3 regions of the Paenisporosarcina sp. P5_A11 genome follow, and region 2 is predicted to be linked to each of the others. Evidence: riboswitches for the same ligand, from Rfam matches in the RefSeq annotation. Region 2 holds a riboswitch; each other region holds the start of a gene.
The links. A riboswitch is a leader RNA that binds a small molecule or an ion and turns the genes downstream of it on or off. The one in region 2 is predicted to bind cobalamin.
Positions count from the first base shown of each region.

Region 1: another riboswitch for cobalamin. It lies ahead of AC1DOS_RS04095 (ABC transporter substrate-binding protein); the one in region 2 lies ahead of AC1DOS_RS15090 (S-layer homology domain-containing protein).
Region 3: another riboswitch for cobalamin. It lies ahead of AC1DOS_RS01545 (ribonucleoside-diphosphate reductase subunit alpha); the one in region 2 lies ahead of AC1DOS_RS15090 (S-layer homology domain-containing protein).

Region 1 covers NZ_JBFUKT010000011.1:13,117-18,942, reverse strand. The annotation lists gene cbiB (adenosylcobinamide-phosphate synthase CbiB) at 1-780, opposite strand, end outside; gene AC1DOS_RS04105 (adenosylcobinamide amidohydrolase) at 783-2,249, opposite strand; gene AC1DOS_RS04100 (FecCD family ABC transporter permease) at 2,252-3,247, opposite strand; gene AC1DOS_RS04095 (ABC transporter substrate-binding protein) at 3,240-4,208, opposite strand; cobalamin riboswitch at 4,361-4,553, opposite strand; gene argS (arginine--tRNA ligase) at 5,123-5,826, opposite strand, start outside.
Region 2 covers NZ_JBFUKT010000136.1:211-6,036, reverse strand. The annotation lists gene AC1DOS_RS15095 (DUF4430 domain-containing protein) at 1-566, opposite strand, end outside; gene AC1DOS_RS15090 (S-layer homology domain-containing protein) at 709-4,308, opposite strand; cobalamin riboswitch at 4,495-4,684, opposite strand; gene AC1DOS_RS15085 (spore germination protein) at 4,813-5,124, opposite strand; gene AC1DOS_RS15080 (cysteine-rich CWC family protein) at 5,137-5,349, opposite strand; gene AC1DOS_RS15075 (hypothetical protein) at 5,605-5,766, opposite strand.
Region 3 covers NZ_JBFUKT010000002.1:118,549-124,374, forward strand. The annotation lists gene AC1DOS_RS01520 (metallophosphoesterase) at 1-539, shown strand, start outside; gene AC1DOS_RS01525 (DedA family protein) at 607-1,218, shown strand; gene AC1DOS_RS01530 (undecaprenyl-diphosphate phosphatase) at 1,228-2,055, shown strand; gene AC1DOS_RS01535 (aminoglycoside adenylyltransferase domain-containing protein) at 2,577-3,356, shown strand; gene AC1DOS_RS01540 (hypothetical protein) at 3,340-3,792, shown strand; cobalamin riboswitch at 3,903-4,081, shown strand; gene AC1DOS_RS01545 (ribonucleoside-diphosphate reductase subunit alpha) at 4,263-5,826, shown strand, end outside.

The DNA.
Region 1 (5,826 bases), on a different contig from region 2:
TTGCACACCAAGTTGACAGGCAGTCGCAGCTTCCAAGTACCCACTATTTGGGCTTGGATGCTTTTTGGCATCTTTCCACCAATTAGCAAATCGAGTGCGAAGGGATTGTTTACTGTAATTTTTTGTCCATAGCAGGATGATATAGCCTGTGACTCTGCTCGGAATATAGTTCAACACATCATCCATTTTGGCAGAAGCATAACCAAAGTCTTGAAACTTCTCATTTTCGTGACCCACCATCGAATCTAAAGTATTCACTGCTTTATATAACCAAAGCCCAGGTGCTCCTAAAAGAAATGCAAAGAAAAGTGGAGCTGTTATCCCGTCACTCGTATTTTCAGAGACAGTTTCTACCACAGCACGTGTAATTTCTGATTCGGATAACTTTTCAGTATCGCGACCGACAATCCATGATAGTTTCATTCTAGCTTCTCTTAAATCACCATTAACTAGTGGTTGATAAACGGACATCGCCGCGTCTTTCAAACTTTTTTGGGCAAACCCTATTGCACACAAAATACTTTCAACAACGATTCCAAAAATAAAGTGAATCTTGTATGCTGTGAACACCACAGTAAATACGCTAGTGAATGTAACCGCAACAACCGATATCAACAGGATTATACCTTTGACTTTGCGATGTCTGCCTTTATTCAACAAAGTTGTTAATTTTATTATAAAGCTTCCAATCCATCGAACTGGGTGTGTCCAATTAGGTGGATCACCTATTATTCGATCAAGGAGTAAGCCAAAAGTAAGCGCGATGATATGAGCAGACATACTTACATTCCTTTCGCTACTTTATAGCGTTTGATAGCTAGCGTAGTACACTCGAAAACGGCCCGTCCGATACATTTCCCTAGCTCTGTAATAGGTCCAGCATACGGTAAAAGTTCCCCTTTTTGAGTAGCCGCTACAAGTAAACTATCCGTGGATGTTCCAGTTGCAAGTGTATTTGTTATCGAGTCTCTTACATCTTCGTTTTGAAGAGCTTTTGTTTTTGCTTCTGTCGCTGTAATCATGGCTTGAATGAATGCTTCGTCCGATAATTTTCCATTAACGATAATCCAGGTATTAATCGTACCGACATAAGGTTCATCTTCGCGTTCAAATGCTTTTGACACATCCACTGCATTCCCAACGCCTGCTGTAACTGCAATGATAATGGATCCAAATGTTCCATTATACTCTTCAATGACCACATGTTTAGTTTGAACAGCTGTCATCATTCCCACTGTATCTGTTGTAGAAAATCCTTGTTCTTGTAAATAATCAAACATCTCTTTTATGCTATCGTCACATTCGTAATCAGCTTTCACATGACGATTAACAAACGTGCGGAACCAACCAAACCCCGCATTTACAACAGCTGATGAAACTGTTTTTAATGGGACGTTTGCTTGCATGACCACATACTCATTTGACACTGCAAAATTGTCTTTCTTAATGATGTGCTCCACCTGCACCTCACTCAAATTAGGCAATAATGTGATTTGTGGTTTCGGTTGTTCTGGATGTGGGTGGCTTCTTACCCGAGCTTTGTAGACACTTTCTAGCTGTTTTTGTTTTAGCGCCGCATGCGGTTCACCAATTATTTTCACTTCTCCATCTTCCATTAATAACAACCGGTCGCAATACAAGGAAGCTAAATTTATGTCATGAAATACTGAGATGATTGTTAATCCATTCTTAGTGGCTTGCATTCTAATCGTGTCCAACAATTGTTGTTGATGTGCAATGTCTAAATGGTTTGTTGGCTCATCCAGTAATAACACTTTTGCTTGCTGTGCAAGTGCTTGGGCCACAAAAACACGTTGTTGTTCTCCTCCAGAAAGCTGATCGAGATAGACATGCTCATACATTTTTACGTCGGTTAGCTGCATTGCATCTTGAATTGCTTGCTCATCTTTCTCAGACCATGATGAAAAGAATCCACTTTGATGAGGGTATCTCCCAAGAGAAATCGTGTCCCGCACTGTATATGAAAAAGCATGTGCGTGTAATTGAGGTAGCACAGCCATATGCTTAGCGAGTTCTTTTGTAGTATATGTTTCGATTGGTTTGCTACCTAATTTGACCGTACCTGCTTTCAAAGGAAGTACACCACTAATGATTTTCAGCAAGGTCGACTTGCCACTCCCATTTGGACCTAATATCCCAAGAACTTCCCCTTTAACAACATGAAAAGACACGTCTTTTACAACAGGTGCGTCGTGATAACCACCTGTTAATCCTTCGACTTTTAGCATGATTACGCACCCACCTTTCTTCGTTGTTTCCAAAAAATTAACGCAAACACTGGTGCACCAATGAAGGCTGTAATTACGCCTATTGGCAGCTCAGACGGTGAAATAATTATTCGTGACACTAAGTCACAAATAATGAGTAATGAAGCACCATTTATAAATGATAAGGGTAATACATGACGATGATCCGATCCCCACAACATACGTGTCATATGTGGCACGACGAGACCCACAAAGCCAATGGTTCCAGAAACCGATACCGCAGCACCAGTTAAAATCGAACCTCCTGTTAAAATCATCATTTTACGTCGTTTCACATTTACACCTAAATGCATGGCACGTTCCTCGCCAAAAACTAATGCATTTAGCTCGCGTCGATTTAGCCATAATAGTAAAAAACCGATCGTCATAAACGGTAATGCCATTGTGACATAGGGCCAACCTCGCATTGACACACTACCAAGCAACCAGCCAATAATTTGACGGAGCTCTTCACCTGAAAGTGAAATCATAAGAGAGATGACAGATCCCAAAAATGAACTAAATATTATTCCTGTGAGAATGATCGTTTCCATCTTCATCGCGCGGTCTATGAGCTTGGCAAAACTCATAACAGTAACCATGGTTAAAAAAGCGCCGAGCATACTGAAGACTGGCAATGTGAACAAGCCTAGAAAGGGTACAGAAATTCCGAAAAAGAGTGTCACCACGGCACCAACTGAGGCACCGGACGACACTCCTAACGTATATGGATCAGCTAATGGATTTTTCAACAATCCTTGGAAAGCCGCTCCCGCTATAGCAAGTGAAGCGCCAACTAAACCAGCTAGCACAACACGAGGCATGCGAATATTCCAAAGGATGTTTGACGCAGCTTCATCCAAGTCCGGATTCCATAACACTTGCACCGGAATCGATACTGATCCAACCGTTACCCCAACCAACACTGCAGCAATCAGTACGAAGAAAGAAGCTACATATGCAAACCAGGTTTTACTCACTGAAGACCTCAGGATGAATTGCTTTTGCCAATTCTAATAAACCTTCAGTTAAACGAGGACCTTGACGGCTTGTCGTATCAGCATCCACATCTATTACTGCTTTGTTTTTAACAGCTGTAACTGTGCCAAATCCTTCACGAGTTAAAACTTGCTCCGCTGCATTTGGTACATAATTACCGTAAGTTGTTAATATTACATCCGGATTACGTTTAACAATTTCTTCAGGGTCCATCATAATCCAACCTTCTTGATCTGATGCTATATTTTCCGCATTCAAAATCTCGATCATTTCATTCATAAACGTGTTATTACCTGCTGTATAAATTTCTGGAGCTGGAGATACTTCCGTAAATACTTTTTTCTTCTCTTTAATGGTTGAAGCCTTTTCTTGAATTGTTGCTACTTCATCCTTCATTGTTTGTACCATTTCTTCCGCTTCTTTATTCATATCTGTCGCTTGTCCAATAGTCGCCATCGTGTCATACACTTCATCAAAGCTAACTGCAGATTTCACAACATACACGTTTAACCCTGCATCACGCATTTGTTTAATTCCAGCGTCACCTACTCCAAGACCTGATTCATGTGCAAGTACTAAATCTGGATTTAAAGAAATAATTTTTTCTACATTAAATTCTTGTCCACCAATTTTTTCTTTAGAAGCAACTTCTTCTGGGTAGTTATCGTAATCTGAAACTCCCACTATTTTTTCTTCTAAGCCAAGAGCATACAAAATTTCTGTATTGCTTGGAATCATTGAAACGATTGCTTTTGGTGCTTCTTCTAATGTGATTTCATTATCAGTGACATCCTTAATTGTTAGAGGAAATTGTGAAGCCTCTTGTCCAACTTCTGTTTCAGTTGTTTTGCTGTCTACAGTTTCCGCTTTTTCTTGCCCACATGCTGTTAATAAGATCGCTGCAAGCGCAGTTGCGAGCCATAATTGCCAAATCTTCTTCATCTTTGTATTCCTCCTCGATATGTTGTGTTCATTGATGTGTCTTAAGACACAAAAAAATCCTCCGCGAGTCGTCGGAAGATGGTTGGTTGAATATTTGCTTTTGCTAAAATGAGCACGAGCTGATTCACACCATTCCTATCCTCGTAGGGTTGCTGAGTGTTCGCACGTAGGCAGGTCTCCTGGCTTGTGATTAGTGGATTAGTGCGTCTTCCCAAAGCAATGTGTGTGCTTCAGTGACTTGATGCGCTTTCCTCTCACATACAGTGGCGGGACCGCGTCGGAGTTGAACCGACTTCCCTTTTAACTCTGCGATTGAAGCAGAGCACCTTCGTGTTGGGGCTATGTAATTCATTTTCATTATACATGAATTCCTTTAAGTGTCGAGAAGGTTTTTAGTAAACTCTAGCGGAACACTTTGTAGCATGACTATGTGTGATATGTTTTTGTCTTTCCTGTTGTAACTTGATATAGCGGATACTACTACGTTTATTTTATATTTGTAACACTTGGTCTATTATTACGTACTTTAACTGGCGGCACTTGGTTAAAACGAGTTCAAGAAATCGCACAAAAAAGTGCGTCTCCATTTATTATGGAAACGCACCTTGAATGAGGAATAATAGATCACTTATTATTTACTGTTTTTCGGATTCAGTTTACTGTGTCATGATAAGCCACACAAAAAACCCTTTCCATGTGAATAAAGATGAAGGCTACGTAGCCATACGTGTAGGCACTTCCTGGGTGCTTCCGCCTCTCTTCCTTATTCATTAGGAGGGTGTAGCACGTTGGCTTTCCAAAGCTCCCCGGAAACCTGAGTGATAAAGTTCAATTGCTTTTGCATTCTTATCATTATTCGGCAAACAAAAACAGCCATTTCACATCTAACTTGTGAAATGGCTGTTGTTAATTTTCTACATTTTTTCTGGAGCGCTTACGCCGATTAGACGAAGTGCATTTGCTATGGTTGTGCGGACTGCAGTGATGAGAGCAAGTCTTGCACGGGTCATATCTTCGTTCGAATCATCTAATACTTTTTCAGCATTGTAGAAGCTATGGAAAGTTGCTGCTAGTTCTTGAATGTATGTTGCCAGGCGGTGTGGAGAGCGAATTTTCGCTGCATCTGCCACGACTTGTGGGAAGTCGCCCACTTTCTTTAAGACATCGATTTCTTTTTCAGCTTGCAGCAAGTTTAGTTGATCCTCTGAAGCACTGAATCCTTGTTCTGCTGCAGAGCGCAAAATTGAGCTAATACGTGCATGTGCATATTGTGCGTAGAACACAGGGTTTTCGTTCGATTGTGAAACTGCCAAATCTAAATCGAAGTCCATATGTGAATCACCAGAACGCATGGCGAAGAAGTAACGAACAGCGTCTAAGCCAACCTCTTCTACAAGTTCACGCATGGTAACAGCTTTACCTGTACGTTTGCTCATTTTCATTTTTTCGCCGTCTTTGTACAATTGCACCATTTGTATAATGCTGACTTCAAGTGTATCGTTACCATTTCCAAGTGCTTGAATTGCGGCTTTCATACGCGGAATGTAACCGTGGTGATCAGCGCCCCAAATGTTGATTAACTTTTCAAAACCACGCGCAATTTTATCTTCATGATACG
Region 2 (5,826 bases):
GGGACCTCACTTGACGAGATGACGATCGAGAAGACGATTGTGGATGCTTGCTCTTCAGGTTCCTTTTCTTTTTCAGCCGGGCTTTCCACAGGGGGTGCCGGTGGCTTGGAAGGGACCTGTACGGGTGGTGCCGTTTTTGGGGGATTGCCGGCAGTAGCTTTTGGAGGTTGCTTGCCACCTTCCCCTAAAGGCCCTGGCTTATGATTTTCCGTTTTTCCTTTTGTTGGTGGCTTGTTTTCAGCCTGCTCCTTTGCTTGAGCAGGCTGCTGTACTTCTTTTTCTGCGGACGCAACCGTTTTTTCCTGCTCGTTTTCCAGCCGTACCTTGGTTTCTACTGCTTTTTCTTGTTCTTCCTTTTGGGAATCCGTTAATGATTCTTCAGAGATGCCCTCGTTCTCTTCTACGGGTTCCTGTTCCGTCAGCTCTTCGCTTGTATCCGTTTCCTGGCTGCTCTGCGGTTTTTCCAGCCCTGTCGGTTTCTGCAGTGACGATCCGCATGCGCCCAGCAAAAGAACCAATACAAAAGCAGCGGCAAAATTTGCGAAAAACTTCACATGGTTCCTCAACGATAGTCCCCCTTTACTGACATTCTTTGAATTGAATGTCCTCCATATTGCAGACAATCCAGCACCTCAGTGGTGGAATGCTGGACCGTCCTTGAAATACCCTATTTAATGTGAACACTTGATAAAATGAACGCGAAACTGTTTATTTCTTGTTGTTCAGTGAACGGGAAAGGAACACGGCAAAATGCGCGCGGGAGACAGACCCTTTGGGATCGAAATTTCCGTTCCTATTCCCAAACGTGATGCCATTTTGATATAAAATTTCTACATCTTTCCGATGTGCGCCCGACACACTGTCCAGATCAGCCAATTTCACATTTTCATTTGTGGCTTTCAATCCAAAAGCTCGGACAAGCACGGAAGCCATTTGTTCACGAGTCAGTTTGTCACCAGCACCGAAAGTTTCCCCGGTCCCCTGCCCTCTGAAAATGCCTGCCGCTTTCGTAGCATGTGCGGCTTCATAGAATACGCTGGATTTGGCTACATCCTTGAATCCTGCCGGCGACTCCGGAGCTTTCAAATCCAGTGCTCTGGCAAATAAAATCGCCGCTTCCCCTCTGTTCAATTCTAGGTTTGGCTTGAACGTCCCATCCAAGAAGCCAGATATGACACCTTTTTCAGCAAGCTCCTGAATTTCTTTTTCACCAAAAGATCCTTTCTTGACATCTGGGAATGAAGGATACGGGTCCGAGGCCTTTACGTCTCCCATATCATACAGGCCAGTTTTGCCGGTTTTGAGACGGTCATAGGCAACCAAAGCCATCATCCCTTGCTGGGTGGCCATGTAGTTGCTTTCCGCGCCCTTCGTATGGGAAATTCCCCCATCCGTATTGACAAAGGTTTGAAGTGCTGAAAGCAAATCGCCTTTCTCTTTCTTGAAGCGATTGTCTTCCAAGTCAATCCCAAGACTTGACAGCGCAATGATTACTTGCGAAACGCTTTCGCTGTTGACTGATCCTGCCGACTGGAATCCACCTTCAGCCAGTTGTTGCTTGGACAGCCAATCCAATCCTTTATTCGTTGCATTCTTCGCTTCTTTCGTTTGCTGGTATTTCGCTAGAGCCTGCAGCGCCATGGCAGTCATGTCGATATCACTTGCAGCTCCATCCGCCAGCGGGAAGCCACCATCGCCGTTCTGTTCCGCAAGCAGCCAGTCCACCAGCTTTGCTTTCGTCCATACCGCATTCGCAGGAACTTCGTAATTTTTTGAGTCCAAGGCAAGCAATGCGAAAATGACACCGTTTGTCCCTTGCATCGTCATGCGTTCATTGTTGTAGATTTTTTCAATGAAGTCATATCCCGCGATATTTCTCGGATTTTTCCCGATCGAGGTAATGGCCAACGCCATCCGCTCATAGTCGGTGACTTTCCTGAAATCTCCTTTTTTCGCCTTTACATAGCTCTCGAACGCAGCGTAGTAAGAAGCTGGAATTTTTTGAGCAGCCCTCGCCAAACCAATTACATCCCAATCGATGAAATGATCATAATTAGTGAAATCACGGGTTTTTTCAATCCATTTTGCTGCATCGGCAATTGATTTTTGTATCTCGATCTGGTTGTTTCCATTGCCGTTTCCGGGACTGCTGCCCCCTCCGTTATCCGGGATATCTCCTTGTCCTAGATCATGCCCAAGATCCTTCGTATATTGCCACCGGAGAACATCTCCGTCTTTCAACACATAGTTCCCTGCACTGTATTCCGGGAAGGTTCCGTTGACCGAATACATCCACCCACTTTGCGAACCATGGTCAAACTCCCCAAGATTTTCTATCGCCTGAACGTAAAGCCCGGCCCCGGATCCAATATAATCAATGGAGACCCCTTTTTGATCGGCCACTCTTTTCAATAATGTGAACGCAGTATCACCATTTTGCAGCACCACTTCCATAGGCACAATGATATCTCCGAGACCGATCGTACGCTTCTCGACGGACAGTGTGACCGTTTTGTCCGATGGGATGGCACCGCTGTCGGGGTCTTCCTCAATGATGATCTTTTTTGCTTGGCGCAGGAGCCTTGGATAACTGCCGTCAATGTCTTTCGTGACCTTCAGCTCATACGTCCCGACCCTTGCTTTTTCACCAGGAATGCGGGCGACTCCGTTGCCATCCGTTCTGTATGTCTTCCCATCGAAGTGGATGGCCGCGTCATTGATCTTCGCTACTTCGTTCTCTTTTTCCAGTTCCCAGGAACTGTTGTACACATTGTATTCTGCCGTAACCGTCACTTCAATTTCATCGCCTTCAAGTAATTTTGGCGCGATTGAAATGGTTGGGCGGAGGGTTAATTCCTCCACTTCATCGGCTATATCGATATCTTGGTAAATGTCCCCGACGTTGCCGTAAAACCAGACGATTTCATCTCCATCTTCAATCGGGTACTCTCCGACAGACACACCCGGATAGTCATCATTCACTATATACTGCCAGCCATCCCAGGCCCCGAACGTCGCTTGTTCCTCTGGCCCTATTTTGGCAATATAGGAACTCGATCCTTCAAACGGGATGCTTGCTTCGGCAAGCGCCTGCTCCGTCGCATCGAAAGCATTGGCGGCTTCCATGAATGTCTCCACTTGGACATCTTCATTCATGAGTAGCGTATCGTTGATTCCTTCCACTCTTACCGAGACATTCGTTTGCTTGTCCAGTTCTTGCTCCTTGTAGTCTTTCAGCCGCACGAAAGTCGACTTTCCTGCAACGGCATCAGAGATGGCAAGCAATCCTTGCTCCGTTGCCATTTGCCAGGAGCCCAAAGTGTTCTCCTGCCATTTAAATCTCCCATCAGCCATTTGATAGCGGTCCACAAATCGTTCTATCAGGTTGACCGATCCAAGTTGTGTCGTTTCCATGGTCCATTTTTCCGAGAAGAGGTCCTCGCCTACCGCGGCCAAGCCATTGATGATAGGTGCGACGCTATTTGAGTTTTCCCCGAACATCTGCCCCATGACTTCGCCCGTGTCTTTGTTCCGGTTGTCAAGTATCCCTTGGACGGCTTTATCCACCGCCGCCTTTACATCCGACCGGTCCAAATGTGGGGCTAGGGCGATCAGTATCCACCCTGTCACATCGGAATCGCCAAAGTATCCTGTCGTGGGATTTTGCTTACTCAATATATATTGGATATGTTTATCCTGGTCATACTCCGCTTCCATCAGATCAAGCGCGACCATTGCCCAAGGCTCTCCCCAAATGGTAAAGAAAGATCCGTTTTCTTTCTGCTTCGCAACTAAATCATGCACAATGTCTCGCGTCCCGAATTTATATGGGTTTTTGCCCAAAACGATGGAACCGATAACAATTCCTGCATCTTCGTTCGAGGTAGCAGTCACCTTTTCCTTGCCGACGGTCCAATAGGACGCTGGATTCCATGGGGAAGCATTTTCTTTCCATGGAACATCGTTTTCCAAGTCCGTCCCTGCGCCCCATAAAGCGGACATCAGCCAATAATTGCTGTGTGAAGTCCCTTTGGAATAGTCCGGAGGGTTTTGTATGTAGTAGTTTTTCGTTCTCTCGATTGCTTGTTCCACTTTTGATCTTATCTCGTCACTTCGGTCGGTTTGTGCCGACTGCGCTTGTGCATTAATTTGCCCTTCGGCAAGCTGGCCGCTCGTCTCCTGAGGTAGCGAAGCATTTCCGCCTTCCCATATGGCTCCTGCCTGGATCGGTGAAATCAAGGACCCGAGCATGAGCAATGCCAATAATGCAGGAAGAAGGCGTCGCAATTTCTGTGTGTAGTTAGTCAAGTGATGATTCTCCATTTCTCATAGAATTTTTGATTAACGTGTTGTTGCGGTTCCGTGAAATCCTCCCCTTTTCGAAATCAAACAAAAAAAGCGCTTACCCCCGGGAAGACAGGTAAGAGCCTTTGTATTCTCACAAATTCAAAAAGAAATTCAATGATCCACAATGCAACCTTTTCCCGGAAGGTATTCTACATCTATATTTAGGCAAGTCTCCTGACTTATGAGGTTGGAACGTTTCTTCCGCCTTCCCAGTTTTTCAACTAGTGGCTCATGGAAGTCACTCCCTCAATTACAGTGGCCGGACCGTCCAGGATTTTAACCTGGTTCCTTTTTAATCTTTACACGCAAGCAAAGAACCTAAATATATAACTATTCAATTATTAAATCGCTTTCATTATAGTTTAATGGAAATAGAATTGCAATAATAGAATTGGTAAAGTTTGCCTACAAAAAATGGGTGATTAGTGGGGGCTATCGTCCCTATGATTAAAAAGTCTCCAGAACTCACCATCGTCTTCTGAAGTGTCTGGGAATGATTCCAATATATAACTTTTCGATAAAAAGACCTGGAAACCGTCCAAAACTAACATAATAATCATCCGGTGCTTGAAATAATTCAGCGAATAGAGTTGCGGAAATAATTGCTTGTGGAGTCCCGTCTACCATTACAATTACACGACCTTCAAAAAGGGCTGAGGCTGCTGTATCAGGACGTTCCGAAGATAATGTTAAGGGGAAAATCGACTTCGGCTTACCTTCCACGATTTCTTCAACAATTCTTGCTTTCAAAATATATTTAACATCCAATTTCTCAATTCTTCGTATTGTTCACAACATATTTTTCTTTATTTTCAATTCGTCTCTATATTTATTTACACATTTTTTACATATACAATTCTTCCTTATACTCTCTGTAGGAACTAACTCAAAGATTCCATTAGGAAAAACGCCTTCTGTATCACACCAGCAGTTACCATGTTCTACTCTTCCTGTCATACATTTGTTTTCCTCTCCACATATAGGACAATATTTATTAGCCAATTATTACCCCTCCTTAATCTTTCACAATATGAATCAAATTCGACATAAAAGAGAGATGAATCCTCACCTTTTTGTTCAACTAACCTAAACACTGATGTATCAACGGTTTGCACTACTTTGTGATAAACCCTGTACCATAGTACAGGGTAAAGGATGTTTTGAAATATTTTATTGAACTAAACTGCCCTGTTAGTTGAAGAAGAAATTATTATTTATAGAAGAGCATATTCTGTGGCTTACGCAGCAAGGCTCTTATTAATTTTCTTTCTTGCCTCTGACAATAAAACCAGCAATAAAAAAACAGCCAATTCCTATAACTATTTTAATTATTAGACCTACATTTCCCATATCATCAATGGTTAATGAAAATAAAAAAGCTCCAAGCAAAATAAATAGAATAGCAAAAAACCATCTCAAATTATTTAACCCTCCTTAGTTTTCTTTTTATTAAGGATATGGATAGTTTGTTCAAATCTT
Region 3 (5,826 bases), on a different contig from region 2:
ATGATCCGATTTGGTTTGTGAGTGATGGGATGTCTTCAGTCATGAGGCAATTGAAAACGACTCACGGCGTTTATGGGGTTGTTGGCAATCATGAGTATTATGGACGGAAAATCCCGCTATTGGTAGATGAAATGAGAGAAGCGGGCGTTCAGATGTTGTTAGATGAAACCATTTGCATTGAAAATGCGTTCTATGTAACGGGTAGGGAAGATGCCACGAATGGCAAGCGAAAGTCTTTGGCTAATTTGAAGCCAGAGAAGAGTGAACTACCTTGGTTCGTAATGGATCATACACCTTTTGATTTAAAGACACCAAGCGAGCTAGGTGTAGATGTGCATGTTTCAGGGCATACGCACCGCGGCCAAATGTGGCCAAATCACTTGTTTACACGTCGTTTATTCGAGCTTGATTACGGGTATAAACTTAAGAGTTTGATGCACGCTTTTGTGTCATCGGGTTTTGGATTTTGGGGGCCACCGCTTCGATTAGGCTCTCGTTCAGAGCTTTGGTCGATTACTGTCACGTTTTCGACGCAATAAACTGGGAAAAGTTGCGTAAGATTGTTACGATAGAACATAGAGAAAATTTTTTGGTTGGAGGCTGGACATGGAAAACTGGATTACCGATATAATGAGCCAGTACGGATACTTAGGTATATTCTTGCTTATTATGCTTGAAAATATTTTCCCACCTATTCCGTCAGAAGTGATTTTGACGTTTGGTGGAGCTATGACGGCAAAAACAGATATGACCGTAATGGGTGTTATTTTGATTTCGACTGCAGGTTCTGTCGCAGGGGCTGTGATTCTTTATGGAATCGGTCGAATGTTGGATGTAAAACGCTTGGAGAAAATCGTGGATCGTTATGGACGTGTTTTACGTTTAACGAGAAAAGACATTTACAAAGCAGATAGCTGGTTTGATAAATATGGCATTTGGACGGTATTATTTTGCCGCTTGATTCCATTGATTCGTAGCTTAATTTCGATTCCTGCCGGAATGGCGAATATGAAGTTTGGATTATTTTTGTTATTTACAACATTAGGAACACTTATTTGGAATACGATTTTAGTAACAGTTGGAGCGGCTGTAGGCGATAACTGGGAATCAATCGTAGGCGTTATGGACGTGTATTCTAATATTGTGTACTTATTGATTGTCATTGCTGGACTTGCCGTGATTTGGTGGTATTTACAATTCCGAAAAAAAAGAGCATAAGGAGATATTATGGAACTATTTGATTTACTGAAAGCGTTAATACTAGGGTTTGTGGAAGGGATGACGGAGTTCGCTCCTGTTTCTTCTACTGGGCATTTAATTATTGTTGATGATATGTGGTTAAAAACTTCTGAGTTTCTTGGGAAATCTTCAGCCAACTCGTTTAAAATTTTTATTCAGCTTGGATCGATTCTTGCAGTTATCGTGGTTTTTTGGAAGCGATTATTTAGTCTTGTTGGACTTTATAAAATTAAAGACGTAACGCCAGGATCCCAGTTGAAACTATCACATGTTATCGTGGGTTTAATTCCAGCGGGTGTGCTAGGTTTATTGTTTGAAGATTTTATCGATGAGAATTTATTCTCTGTTAAAACGGTATTAATTGGCTTAGTTATCGGAGCCTTCTTAATGCTTGCAGCCGATAAATTTGGACCGAAAGTACCGAAAACGCAAACGTTGGATCAAATTACATATAAGCAAGCTTTCACTGTAGGGCTTGTACAATGTTTCTCGTTATGGCCAGGTTTTTCTCGTTCAGGGGCGACCATTTCGGGTGGTGTATTGTTCGGCATGAGTCATCGTACGGCTGCAGATTTTACGTTTATTATGGCCGTGCCAATTATGTTCGGAGCTAGTTTCTTGTCATTATTAAAGAACTGGGGAGACATTAGGCCTGATGATCTATCGTTTTATGTAGTTGGTTTCATAAGTGCTTTTGTTTTCGCACTCATTTCTATTAAGTTCTTCTTGAAGTTAGTTGAACATTTGAAGTTAACGCCATTTGCGATTTATCGTTTGGTATTAGCTGCTGTGCTAGCGGTTATAATTTATTTCTAAGTGATTCGAAGGCGGTCTCAAATTGAGGCCGCTTTTTGTGTGGGAAAAATGTAGTTTTCTATGTTTCGCGAATAGAATAGGGCAAATCGCGGATAGTCGACAAAGAACCGCTCATAGTCGACAAGAAAGCGATCATAGACGACAAAAATCCGCGTGTAGTCGACACAAAACCGCTCATAGAAATGGCAAATCAAAGAAAACGCTCATAGACGACAAAGAACCGCTCATAGTCGACAAGAATCCGCGCGTAGTCGACACAAAACCACTCATAGAAGTGGCAAATCAAAGAAAACGCTCACAGACGACAAAGAACCGCTCATAGTCGACACGAAAGCGATCATAGACGACAAGAATCCTCGCGTAGTTGACACAAAAACGGTCATAGAAAAGGCAAATCAAAGAAACCGCGGATAGACGACAAAGAACCGCTCATAGTCGACACAAAACCGCTCATAGAAGTAAATGTGGTAGCAGGAAGGTAGCTTTTCACTGTCGAATAGGATGATAAAGAAGGTGAGTAAGTGGATATACAATCATATGTGAATGATATTACGACGGTCTTTGTGGATGAATTACATGATGATTTGGTTGGTGTTTATTTACATGGTTCCTTAGCAATGGGGTGTTTTAATCCAGTGACAAGTGATGTTGATATGTTGGTTATTTGTTCAACAGAAATGACTAACGATACGAAAAAAATCATCATTAAAAGGTTGTTGAGTTTAACACAAGGAAATCGGAATCAATTGGAAATGAGTATCGTGTTAGAGAGGAATGTAAAAGATTTTGTTTATCCTACACCCTTTGAGCTGCATTATTTTCATCCTAACTATTTAATAGATGAAAATTATGTTTGCGGTGGTGAAGGATTTTATGACCCGGATTTAGCTGGACATATGGTTGTAACGTATCATCGAGGTGTGACTTTAAGTGGTGGAGAGATAAAAAATGTTTTTACCCCGATAGCTCGGCGGTATTATATTGAATCGATTTTTAATGATATTGAGGACGCCCCAAAACTCATAATTAAAACCCCTGTCTATTTTACGCTTAACCTTTGTAGAGTTTTGTATTTCCTTAAAGAAGGAAAGGTTGCATCGAAAAAAGAAGGTGGAGAATGGGGAATAAGAAATCTACCTGAGGATTTTAAAACAATCGTGGAACAGTGTTTGGCTGTATATAACGGTTCAGCGAAAGATATTTACATAGGTAGTAATGAAATCGTCCACTATGCCACGTGGATGTTGAGCGAATGCAAACAATTGAGAAAAGAAGAAGTAAAAAATGCAAGAGACAATTAGTATTACTCACTCTATAGCCATGCAGTTGTTTAATGAAACATGGGATTTAATCGAGAAAAAAGATCGTACCGGAGATGAAGTTTCACAAATGCTTGAGAAGGCATACGCGTCACTTTATCATTGGCGCCAAGTTGGTACAAGACTCAATTTAGCTAGAGGATATTGGCAAGTCTCTCGTGTGCATGCCATTCTCGGTCAAGGGGATGCAGCTTACTTTTACGGCATTACAGGCGTTGAACTATGTGAAGCTGAAGGATTTGGAGATTTTGATTTAGTTTTCGCTTATGAATTAGTGGCTCGTGCAGAAAAATGCCGAGGAAACACGGAGTCTATGGACACTTGGATCGAACGAGGACAAACAGCAGCGGAAAAGATCTCAAAAGAACAAGACAAAAAATATTTTTCAAGTGAATTAGTGAGTGTTGATAAGGGTTAAGGGAATTCAAAGGCTATTCGTCTATTGAATGAGAAAACACAATATGTTAGATTTATATTTGAATAAAACACAATATATTAGATTTATATTTGAATAAAACACAATATATAGTATGTAAACGAGAAAATGGTACCAGCAATGGTTTAATAGGGAATTCGGTGAAATACCGAAGCTGTCCCCGCAACTGTAAGTGCGAACGACTGTACAAAGTCCACTGTGTAACGACACGGGAAGGCGTATGGAAGGCTGATGCACGAGCCAGGAGACCTGCCATTTTTTCTTAAGCATCACTTTCTTCGGGGGTTGAGGAGTGGAAGCGAGCTATCAGTAGCGGGCGGTATTTCATTTTTCTCGCTAACCACTTTAACTCCTTTCCATTCTAATATCATGAGCGATGGCTCAGCCGAAAAGGCTGATTCATCGTTTTTTTGTGTTTATAAAATTGGGCTTTAGGAAGGGGAAAATACCATATGCAAAAGGTATTATCAAAAAAAGAAAATAACATTGATCAGTTATATACATTGTTTACAAGAGAGCAGTTAGCACCATTATTGCGTGCACAGGACAAGTGGATGAAGAAAAATCCTGATGCCACGGGTGCGCAGTGGTCACAAGCAATGGTGTTAGAATCTCTCAGCCATTTGGACGAGGAGGAGCCATTTTGGACATTCGTAGCAGCACGTATTTATTTAGTACAAGTTTACAGCGAAATGGCCATTTTACGAAGCTGTTCAGTTGATGAAGTTTATGCAGATTTCTATAAACATCTCACTCGTTTAACAGACAAAGGGCTATATGATGCTCGACTTCTTCAAGCTTATACAAAAGAAGAAATCACAACATTAGGTGAAATACTTGAACCAGAGCGTGACTCGCTTTTTACATATATCGGCTTAAAAACGTTAATGGACCGCTACGTGGCAAGAGATTTTGATAAAATGTCAGCTGAGCTTCCTCAAGAACGCTGGCTCATCATCGCCATGACATTAATGCAAAATGAATCAATGAATCGCTTAGAAAAAGTGAAAGAAGCATATTGGGCGATGAGTCATTTATATATGACGGTGGCAACACCAACACTTTCTAATGCAGGCAAGCCGCATGGTCAGTTATCAAGCTGTTTTATTGATACGGTAGATGATAGTTTGCAAGGAATTTATGACTCCAACACGGATGTTGCGACATTATCAAAATATGGCGGTGGTATTGGTATTTACATGGGGAAAGTGCGTAGTCGTGGTTCCTCAATTCGTGGATTTAAAGGTGCTTCAAGTGGTGTCATGCCTTGGATTAAACAATTGAACAATACAGCTGTTAGCGTGGATCAACTCGGTCAGAGACAAGGAGCGATTGCCGTTTATTTAGATGTTTGGCACAAGGATATTTTACCGTTCTTGGATTTGAAATTAAATAACGGGGATGAGAGAATGCGTGCTCATGATATTTTTACAGGTGTAAGCTTGCCAGATATTTTTATGGAGAAAGTACAAGCTCGAGAGGAATGGACCCTATTTGATCCACATGAAGTCCGCACCGTGATGGGTTATTCTCTCGAAGATTCCTACGATGAAAAGCGGGGGAAGGGATCGTTCCGTGATAAATATCAAGCTTGTGTTGATGACAATCGTTTATCTAGAGAAGTTGTCCCGGCAATCGATATCATGAAACGAATCATGCGCAGTCAACTTGAAACGGGTGTACCGTTTATGTTTTACCGTGACGAAGTGAATCGAATGAATACAAATAAACATGAAGGCATGATTTATAGCAGTAACTTATGTACAGAAATTTTTCAAAACATGAGTGCTACGGAATTTGAATCGATTACGATTGAAGATGATGTCATTGTGACACGTCGTAAACCTGGTGATTTTGTCGTCTGTAATTTGTCTTCAATCAACTTAGGGAAAGCAGTGCCAGCTGGCGTCTTAAAGCGTCTGATCGCCGTGCAAGTTCGCATGCTCGACAATGTCATTGATTTGAATATGATTCCTGTCCCGCAAGCTGAACGGACAAACGCGAGATACCGGGGAA